One region of the Ochrobactrum teleogrylli genome, then DNA from elsewhere that is predicted to be linked to it. Evidence: riboswitches for the same ligand, from Rfam matches in the RefSeq annotation. Region 1 holds a riboswitch; the other holds the start of a gene.
The links. Region 1 has a riboswitch for thiamine pyrophosphate ahead of thiD (bifunctional hydroxymethylpyrimidine kinase/phosphomethylpyrimidine kinase). Riboswitches for the same ligand answer to the same signal wherever they lie in the genome.
Positions count from the first base shown of each region.

Region 2: it holds a riboswitch for thiamine pyrophosphate, as region 1 does, so the genes downstream of both, thiB (thiamine ABC transporter substrate binding subunit) here and thiD (bifunctional hydroxymethylpyrimidine kinase/phosphomethylpyrimidine kinase) in region 1, are expected to answer to the same signal.

Region 1 is NZ_JBBHKQ010000001.1:2,681,470-2,685,880, reverse strand. Features, by position in the region: gene WIX40_RS12625 (thiazole synthase) at 1-296, opposite strand, end outside; gene thiS (sulfur carrier protein ThiS) at 298-495, opposite strand; gene thiO (glycine oxidase ThiO) at 492-1,484, opposite strand; gene thiD (bifunctional hydroxymethylpyrimidine kinase/phosphomethylpyrimidine kinase) at 1,484-2,359, opposite strand; TPP riboswitch at 2,447-2,553, opposite strand; gene WIX40_RS12605 (putative bifunctional diguanylate cyclase/phosphodiesterase) at 2,881-4,411, shown strand, end outside.
Region 2 is NZ_JBBHKQ010000001.1:3,385,395-3,389,805, forward strand. Features, by position in the region: gene thiP (thiamine/thiamine pyrophosphate ABC transporter permease ThiP) at 1-670, opposite strand, end outside; gene thiB (thiamine ABC transporter substrate binding subunit) at 646-1,650, opposite strand; TPP riboswitch at 1,760-1,874, opposite strand; gene WIX40_RS15800 (thiamine diphosphokinase) at 1,979-2,656, shown strand; gene WIX40_RS15805 (YMGG-like glycine zipper-containing protein) at 2,769-3,053, shown strand; gene WIX40_RS15810 (ABC-F family ATP-binding cassette domain-containing protein) at 3,261-4,411, shown strand, end outside.

The DNA.
Region 1 (4,411 bases):
ACCTCCAGCTTGATCCAGTTGGTGCCGAAGATTTCGCGCGCCATCTTGGCCGTGGTCACCGCTTCACGCGGCGTGTGGCAGCCTGCCGTATTGGGCAGAACGGCCACGCCCAGTTCGCGGATCAGCGCCCAGAAGTCCTGTCCGGCGCGCGCATCGCCGCTTTCACGGCGCAGCGACACGGTGACGATTCCGGCCCGCGAGGCGCGCACCGCATCTGCAAGAACAGCGGGCGATGGATATTGCGCCGTGCCGAGCAGCAGGTGGCTTTCAAACGTTTTTCCGTAGAATTCGAGCATCTCAGCCTCCCTGCATCGGGGCCAGAACTTCGATGCGGTCGCCAGGCGACAAGATCGCGGTTGCGCGCTCATCGCTGGCCACGAATTCACCATTCAGCGCGGTTGCGACCACCGCTTCGTCCAGTTCGATTTCGGCGAGCAGCGCCGCCAGATTGGCTGCTGCCGTGGTGATGACTTCACCGTTCAGCACGATCGTCATGCATAGTCCTCCACAAATTCGGGCTTGGTTTCGGGCGTGGTCGCGCTCGCAACCGCCATCCGCGCTATCGCCGGCGAGAGCAGGAAGCCGTGGCGATAAAGCCCGTTGACATAGATGGTTTTGCCGCGTCGCCTTACGCGGGGCAGATTGTCGGGAAAGGCGGGGCGCGCATCGACGCCGGTTTCGAGAATCTCCGCTTCGCCGAAGGCCGGATGGAGGGCGTAAGCCGCGCTCAAAAGCTCCAATGTCGAGCGCACGCTGATGCCACTGCGCTGATCGCTTTCGATCATCGTCGCGCCGATCATGTGCACACCGTCGCCGCGCGGCACGATGTAGAGCGGAATGCGCGGATGCAGCAGGCGCACGGGCCGCGAAAGGTTGATGTCACGCGAGCGGACGACCAGCATCTCACCCTTGACGCCGCGCAGATCCGGCAGCACATCGCGGGCGCTAAGACCGCGTGCATCCACCACGATATCCGCGTCGATCTTCGCTTCATCTGCGTCCGTATTGAGGTGAAAGACGACACCCTTTCGTTGCAGGTTTCCGGCCAGCTCAACGAGTGTCTTGCGCGGATCGAGATGCCCTTCGCGCGCGAAGAACAGGCCCTGCCGGAAACGCCCGGCCAGATCAGGTTCCAGTGCATTGATGCGTTCATGATCGATTGTGTCGAAGGCTTCCGTCCGGCGGGCGAAACGGCGCAACTCGCTGGCGTCGCGATTGTGCGACAGAACCAGTGTGCCTTCGCGCTTGACGCCGGAAACGTGTTTTTCCCACCAGCCGATGGATTCCTGCCCGAGCCGCACCACAGGCTCTTCGGCGCTTTCGCCCTCGCACCATGGCGCCAGCATGCCGCCTGCCAACCACGAACAGCAATCGGAACCGATCTGCGGGCTGCGGGCCATCACCGTGACGGCATGGCCCTGATCGGTGAACTCGGCGGCGGTGGCAAGACCGGCGACACCCGCTCCGATGATGGTGACGCGCATCACGCAATCTCCTCCGCCCGGATTGTCCAGAGGTCATGGAAATGATGCACTGGCCCGTGGCCGTGTCCGATCTTCAATGTGTCGGCGGCGCGGATTGCCCCTTGCAGATAGGTATGCGCGTTCAGAACGGCTTTCTCCAGCGGCAGGTTTTTGGCAAGCTCTGCGGCTATGGCCGAGGAGAGCGTGCAGCCTGTGCCATGGGTGTTACCGGTCAAGATACGCGGTGCTTCAACCCGCAGCGTCGGCTGATCGGGGCGCACCAGCAGATCGACGCATGTTTCGCCTTCCGCGTGGCCGCCCTTCATCAGAACGGCTTTCGCGCCGAGTTCGAGCAATGCGCGGCCCTGTTGTTCGGCGTCTTCATCATCAAGCGCCAGGCCGCAACCAAGCAGGCAGGCCGCTTCTGGCCGGTTGGGCGTCAAAAGCGTGGCCAGCGGCACCAGTTTCTGGCGCAGAAGCGCTGTGGCGTTTTCGCTCAAAAGCCGGTCGCCCGACTTTGCCACCATCACCGGATCAACAACGACGGGACCGGAAAAATGCGCAAGGCCGCGCGCGATGGCGTCGATGGTTTCAGGCACGGAAACCATGCCGATCTTCACTGCCGCAACATCGAGATCGCTGAAAACGGCGTCGATCTGCCCTGCGACGATAGCGGGCGGGATATCGTGCACCGCGCTTACCGTGCAGGTGTTCTGCACGGTCACAGCGGCAATGACGCTTGCGCCATAAACGCCAAGTGCGGAAAATGTCTTGAGGTCGGCCTGAATGCCAGCGCCGCCACCGCTGTCGGAACCGGCAATGGTTACACAGATGGGCACAGACCGCATCTGGCCATTGTTGGTTTTGGTTCGGGAGAAACTATGTTTCTGGTTCATCGTGTCGTCTCTCATTCCGAACGGAAAGATGAGACGCCATGAACCTTTATGGAGCGTAAGCTCCTGTGGGGAATGAACCCCGTCCGCGACGCGTCAAACTCCGTTCCCTACGCAGGTATTACCCGGATCAGGTTCAATGGGTTAACGCGAGAACGCGCCTCTCAGCCTCTTGCAAGGCACCCCAACGAATTTTGCGTCCATAGGCATAGGCCGGAAGTTTTGAGTGGTCAAGCAATGTCTTCGCTGGTCGGGAAACAGTGTTGTCCCGTGTCTTGCACTGTGATTGGGCGCGATGAAAACGCCATCATCAGAAAAAACTTATATGAGCCTGTTTTTCATATATGGTTTGTTAAAACCATTGGTCGTAATCTATTTGCGGGGAAGTGTGTCTGGGTGGCGGTCCCCGCTTGTCTGTTTGTGAGCCTGTCTCATGAACACATGCGGAATATGATGTTCCAGTGAGAGGTTTTGTTGGCTAATTAGAACGACGGCATGTGTCGGCTTGGGGCAAGGGATTTATAATGGCGAAGCGGAAAGCCGGTCCGGTACAGGCGGGAAGCTCCATGGCGAGCACGCCCCAGCAGGATTTCCGTATTCTGTTTACCACCCATCCAACGCCGATGTGGGTCTATGATCCGCAAACATTGGGCTTCATCATCATGAATGATGCCGCCTATGCGCTTTACGGCTACACGCCCGATGAACTGCCCGGCATGACTGTCCTCGATATTCGTCCGCATACCGAGCGCGAGCGCATGCTGAGCGCTGTCCGGGATCGCAGCGATCTGGAGCGCCCGGAGCGCTGGCAGCACCGGCGCGCCGATGGCGAAATCATCGAAGTACTGACCTATGGACGTGAGGTGCAGTTCGATGGCAGGGAAGCGATCCTCGCCATCGTGCAGGACCGGACCGAACTGGCCAAGGCCAACCGGCAGGCGATCCATGCCCAGTCGCTGCTCGACAGCCTCGTCAGCAATCTGCCGCTCGGCGTGTTCATCAAGGACATGCAGGATGATGGCCGCTATGTCCTCTATAATCAGGCGGCGTCGCGGGCGAGCGGCAAGTCGGTCGATGCGGTTGTCGGCTTCACCGATGCGCAGCTGATGTCGGATCTTGAACGCCGCCAATATGCGCAGCAGGATCGTCAGGTGATGAGCAAGGGCGAGGCGCTCAGCGTCGAGTATAAGTCCCAACATGACGACGGAACGCAGCGCATTCTGCGTGTCATCAAGAGTTCCATTCCGCCGGTTGAGGGCGGCACGCCGCGTTATCTGATCGGCCTGATCGAAGATGTCACCGAACGGCGCGAAATCGAGGAACGCATGGCCCATATCGCCATGCATGACAGTCTGACGCGCCTGCCCAACCGCGCCGCTTTCTCCCATCATGTGGAGGAATTGCTAAAAAAGCGGGGCGATGCGGAGCCTTTTGCACTGTTTTGTATCGATATCGATCACTTCAAGAGCATCAACGACAATATCGGCCATCAGGCGGGCGACCAGCTTTTGCAACAGGTTGCCGAGCGTTTGCGCCAGATTACCACGTCCGACCAGTTCATCGCGCGGCTTGGTGGCGACGAATTCGCCGTCATCTATCGCAGCGGCACCGTCGGCCAGATCGCCATGTTTGCAGACCGGGTGCTTTCGGCCTTTCAGGAACCGTTCCGGCTGGGTGACAATTCAGAATTCGTCACCTGCAGCATGGGCATCGCGCAGGCGCCGCTGCATGGCGACAATTCCGACGTGCTGATGCGCAATGCCGATCTGGCGCTCAATGCGTCGAAATCAGGCGGCAGGCGCACATTCCATTTCTACCAGCATTCGCTGCGTCTGGCCGCCGAAAAACGCCACATCATGACGAGCGAGCTGCGTCAGGCCTTGCTGTCCGAACAGTTCGAACTGCATTACCAGCCGATCTTCAATCTGGATAGCGGACTGATTTCCGGCTTCGAAGCGCTGATCCGCTGGCGTCATCCCGAGCGCGGCATGGTATCGCCTGCAGAATTCATTCCGCTTGCCGAGGAAACCGGATTGATCGGCCCGATTGGCGATT
Region 2 (4,411 bases), 700 kb from region 1:
AGCTCGTCACGCAGAGCATGAAGATCAACCCCGCCATACCGGGCAGGCTGCGGCGGATGACGGGCCACTCGATCAGCCGGAAACGGGCGCGGTTGCCCATGCCAAGCTGGGCCGCGAGTTTCCAGTAATCGGCGGGTATCGATTCATAGGCGGCGAGGATGAGCCGCACTGCCAGCGGCATGTTGAAGAACACATGCGCGATCAAAATGCCGGTAATGCCATAGATATCCGGCTGGAAAGGGTATCCCACAGTGTCTGATATATGGGCGATGAGGCCGTTGCGGCCATAAATACTGGTCACACCCAGCACAGCGACGAGGGCAGGCAGTGCGAGCGGCAGAGCGAAAAGCCGCAGGATAAGGCCGCGTCCGGGAAAATGCGCTTCCGAATGGAGGGCGCGGGCAACGGGGATCGCGAAGGCGACCGAAAGCAGGCTGGATGCGATGGCTTGTGTGATGGTGAAACGGGCGGTTCGCCAGAGATAGGCATCGAAATTTGCGGCGGCATCGAAGCCGCCGCTGGCCTCAAAGGCAAGTGCGACGAGCGCACCACCGGCCAGCACGGCAAGGAAAGCCAACGCCAAAGCCCCCGCGATGGGTTTCATCGCGGGGGTGGGGTGCGTAGCTTTGCTTGCCGGAGCGTTTATCATTTGCTGGTGGCTGCCAGCCATTCATCGACCCAGGCCTTGCGGTTCTTCGCAACCTCGTCGGATGGAATGAGCAGGGTCTTTTCCGGTTTCGGCAAAGCGTCGAATGCGGCGGGCAACGGCGTCGAGGTCTTGCCTGCCGGGAACATCCAGTTGGTTTCGGGAATCACATCCTGAAAGCCGGGGCCGGTCATGAAGGAGAGGAATTTCTGCGCCAGCGGGTTCTTGGCGCCGGTCGTCGTCTGGGCGGCCAGTTCGATCTGCAGATAATTGCCTTCCGGAAAGGCCAACGCCTTGTAGCGATCCGTCTTCTCCGCGATGACATGATAGGCGGGCGAACTGGTATAAGAGAGTACCATCGGCGCTTCACCCTTGGTGAAGAGACCATAGGCTTCCGACCAGCCCGGCGTGACGGTGAGAATGCGCTTTTGCAGCTTCTGCCAGGCGTCGTCCGCCTGATCGCCATAGACGGACTTAATCCACAACAGCATGCCGAGGCCGGGCGTCGAGGTGCGCGGGTCCTGAAGCACGAGCTTCTGCGACGGGTCGCCTTCGACCAGTTCTTTCAGGCTCTTGGGCGGATTGGGCAGCTTTTCCGAATCATAGACGACGGCGAAATAGCCATAGTCATAGGGTACGAAAATATCGTCCTTGAAGCCGCCCGGCACGCTGACATTGCCAAGATCGATGCCGCTTGGCGCAAAGTAGCCGCTGGCGCGCGCTTCCGTGGTCAGATTGGTGTCGAGACCCAGCACGATATCGGCCTTGGTGTTGCCGCCTTCAAGCTTCAGCCGGTTGAGCAGCGCTACGCCATCGGCGGAAGCAACCCAGTTGATCTCGCAGTCGCAATCCTTCTCGAAGCTTTCCTTCACCTTGGGACCGGGGCCCCATTCGGAAATGAAACTGTCATAGGTGTAGATGGTGAGCTTGTCTTTCGCCTGCGCTGCGGGCGTAAGGCTTACCGCTGCCGCGAAAGAGAAGGCCAGCAAAGATAACAGCCGCATAACGGCACGTCCTTTCATCAAGTTAAAAGGATATAGCGCCGCTTGGGTTCAGGAACACAATCATCACCGAAAGGTTGGAACTTGAAGCTGCAACTTTTCGGGATCGTGCCGCAGAGCAGCATCTAATCCCTCCGCCGGTGCAAACCGGATCAGGTTCGGCGGGTTGGCTTTTTGAAAAGCCTCTCAGCCATCTGCTTGCGCCGATGGCACCCCGTTAGAGCGTTGCGACATTAATATGTCAGGCCGTGAAGGGCAAGAGAGGCAAAACCATCGACAAGTCGGGCACAACGGACTTCCGGCTACGATTCGCCCATGATATGAGCGACTTATGAGCACATTCGTCATCCTTCTCGGCGGCGATCTCGCCGTAACCGAACGGCTGCGGCAGCAGATAGCTGGCGCGCGCATTCTTGCCGCCGACGGCGGCATTCGTCATGCGGCGGCATTGGGCGTCGAGCCAGAACTTTGGCTTGGCGATTTCGATTCGACGCCACAAGCGCTCGTTGAACAATATGCGCATGTGCCGCAAAAGACATTTCCCCGCGCCAAGGACATGACGGACGGCGAACTGGCTTTCGAGGAAGCGTTTGCCCGTGGCGCAACGCGCGCCATTTTGTGCGGCGCTTTCGGCGGACAGCGCACCGATCACACGCTTCTGCATCTCACCATGGCGACGGCGCAGGCGGAAAAGGGGCGGAACGTCTTTCTTTCCAGCGGTGCGGAAGAAGCCTGGCCGGTGACATCCGGCGAATTTGCCTATGATTTTCCAGATGGTACGCTGTTCAGCGTCATCAGTTTCTCGGCTTTGGACGGACTTTCAATCACAAATGCCGAGTGGCCGTTAGACAACGTGACCTTGCCTTTTGGTTCTTCGTGGACTGTTTCCAATATAGTGCGTGGAACACTTCGTATTACTGTGCGTTCTGGCTTAGCGATACTTGTCGCAAACTTAAGTTCTGAACACGCCAACAGTGTGCCGCTAACCTTACCGATTGAAAAGGCTTGACGCTCGATAGCGAAACGTATTTCAAATGCAGCAAGCGGGTAAATTCGCTAACGCCGAAATTGGGGACGCAAAATCGGCACCTGAAATGTCAACTTTGACAGGAGATTGTTTGATGAAATCACGTCTTTCCATGATTGCGGTTGCCGGGGTGCTCGCTTTGTCAACAGCAGCCTGCACGACCAACGAACAGCGTACGGCTGGTTACGGCGTTGGCGGTGCAGCAATCGGCGCTCTCGCCGGTGGTGCAATTGGCGGCAATGGCCGTGGCGCTCTCACGGGTGCAGCGATCGGCGCTGTCGCCGGTACGCTGGTGGGCGCTGCCCAGTCGCGCAATGGCGTGCAGTACTGCCGCTATCGTGACAATTACGGCCGCATCTACGAAGCGCGTTGCCAATAAGTTCGCGCCACTAAGCTCGGCAAGCTCGCAGAGCTTGAGCCAGCTTAGGCTTGAAAACCAATCACGGCAGGCCGGGGAAACCCGGCCTGTTTGTTTTTCATGCCTCTTTCCTATCGATCCATTTGACAGAACGGCTTTTGTCGCGGACAAGCAGGGCGGAATTTCAAAGCCCATCGCGCGAACCGCCCAGAAAGCCTCAGAAGAACCATGGCACCACCGCTCCTTCGTCTAGACCAGATCAAGCTCACCTTCGGCGGCACGCCGCTTCTGGAGGATGCGAGCCTTTCGGTGAGCGAGGGCGACCGCATCGCGCTGGTCGGGCGCAATGGTTCTGGCAAATCCACGTTGTTGAAGATCGCCGCAGGCATGGTCGAGCCGACCTCGGGCGAAGTGTTCAAGCATCCGGGCGCGACCATTCGCTATCTGCCGCAGGTGCCGGACATGGACGGTTTTGCCAGCGTGCGCGCCTATGTCGAAGCAGGGCTCGGACCGACCGACGATCCGCATCGCGTGACCTATCTTTTGGAGCATCTGGGCCTGACCGGCGAAGAAAATCCGGATCATCTTTCAGGTGGCGAAGCGCGCCGCGCAGCGCTGGCGCGTGTGATCGCGCCGCAGCCTGATGTGCTTTTGCTGGACGAGCCGACCAACCATCTCGATCTGACGACGATCGAATGGCTGGAAGGCGAGTTGCGCCAGATCCGTTCGGCTATCGTTCTGATCTCGCATGACCGTCGCTTTCTGGAAAATGTCAGCCGCGCGACCGTCTGGCTTGACCGTGGTATCACACGCCGTCTGGAGCAGGGATTCGGTCATTTCGAGGAATGGCGCGACAAGGTTCTGGAAGAGGAAGAGCGCGATCATCACAAGCTTGGCCGCCAGATTGCCCGTGAAGAGCACTGGCTGCGCTATGGCGTGACGGCGCGCCGCAAGCGCAATATGCGCCGCCTTGGCGAACTGCATTCCATGCGCGCCGATTTCCGCAACCACCGCAAGGCGCAAGGCACGGCGGTTCTGACCGCCAGTGATTCCAAGGAATCCGGCAAGCTGGTGATCGAGGCCAAGGGGCTGAACAAGGCCTATGGCGACCGCGTGCTGGTCAAGGATTTTTCGACCCGCGTGCAGCGGGGCGACCGGATCGGTCTGGTTGGACCGAACGGTGCCGGAAAAACCACGCTGCTTTCGCTTCTGACTGACAAACTTGCGCCGGATTCCGGTACGCTTCGGCTGGGCGTCAATCTGGAAATGGCCGAGCTTGACCAGAAGCGCGACAGTCTCAATCTGGATGAGACGCTGTCGCATTATCTGACCGATGGGCGTGGGGAGAACCTCGTCATCAATGGCGAGCAGCGCCATGT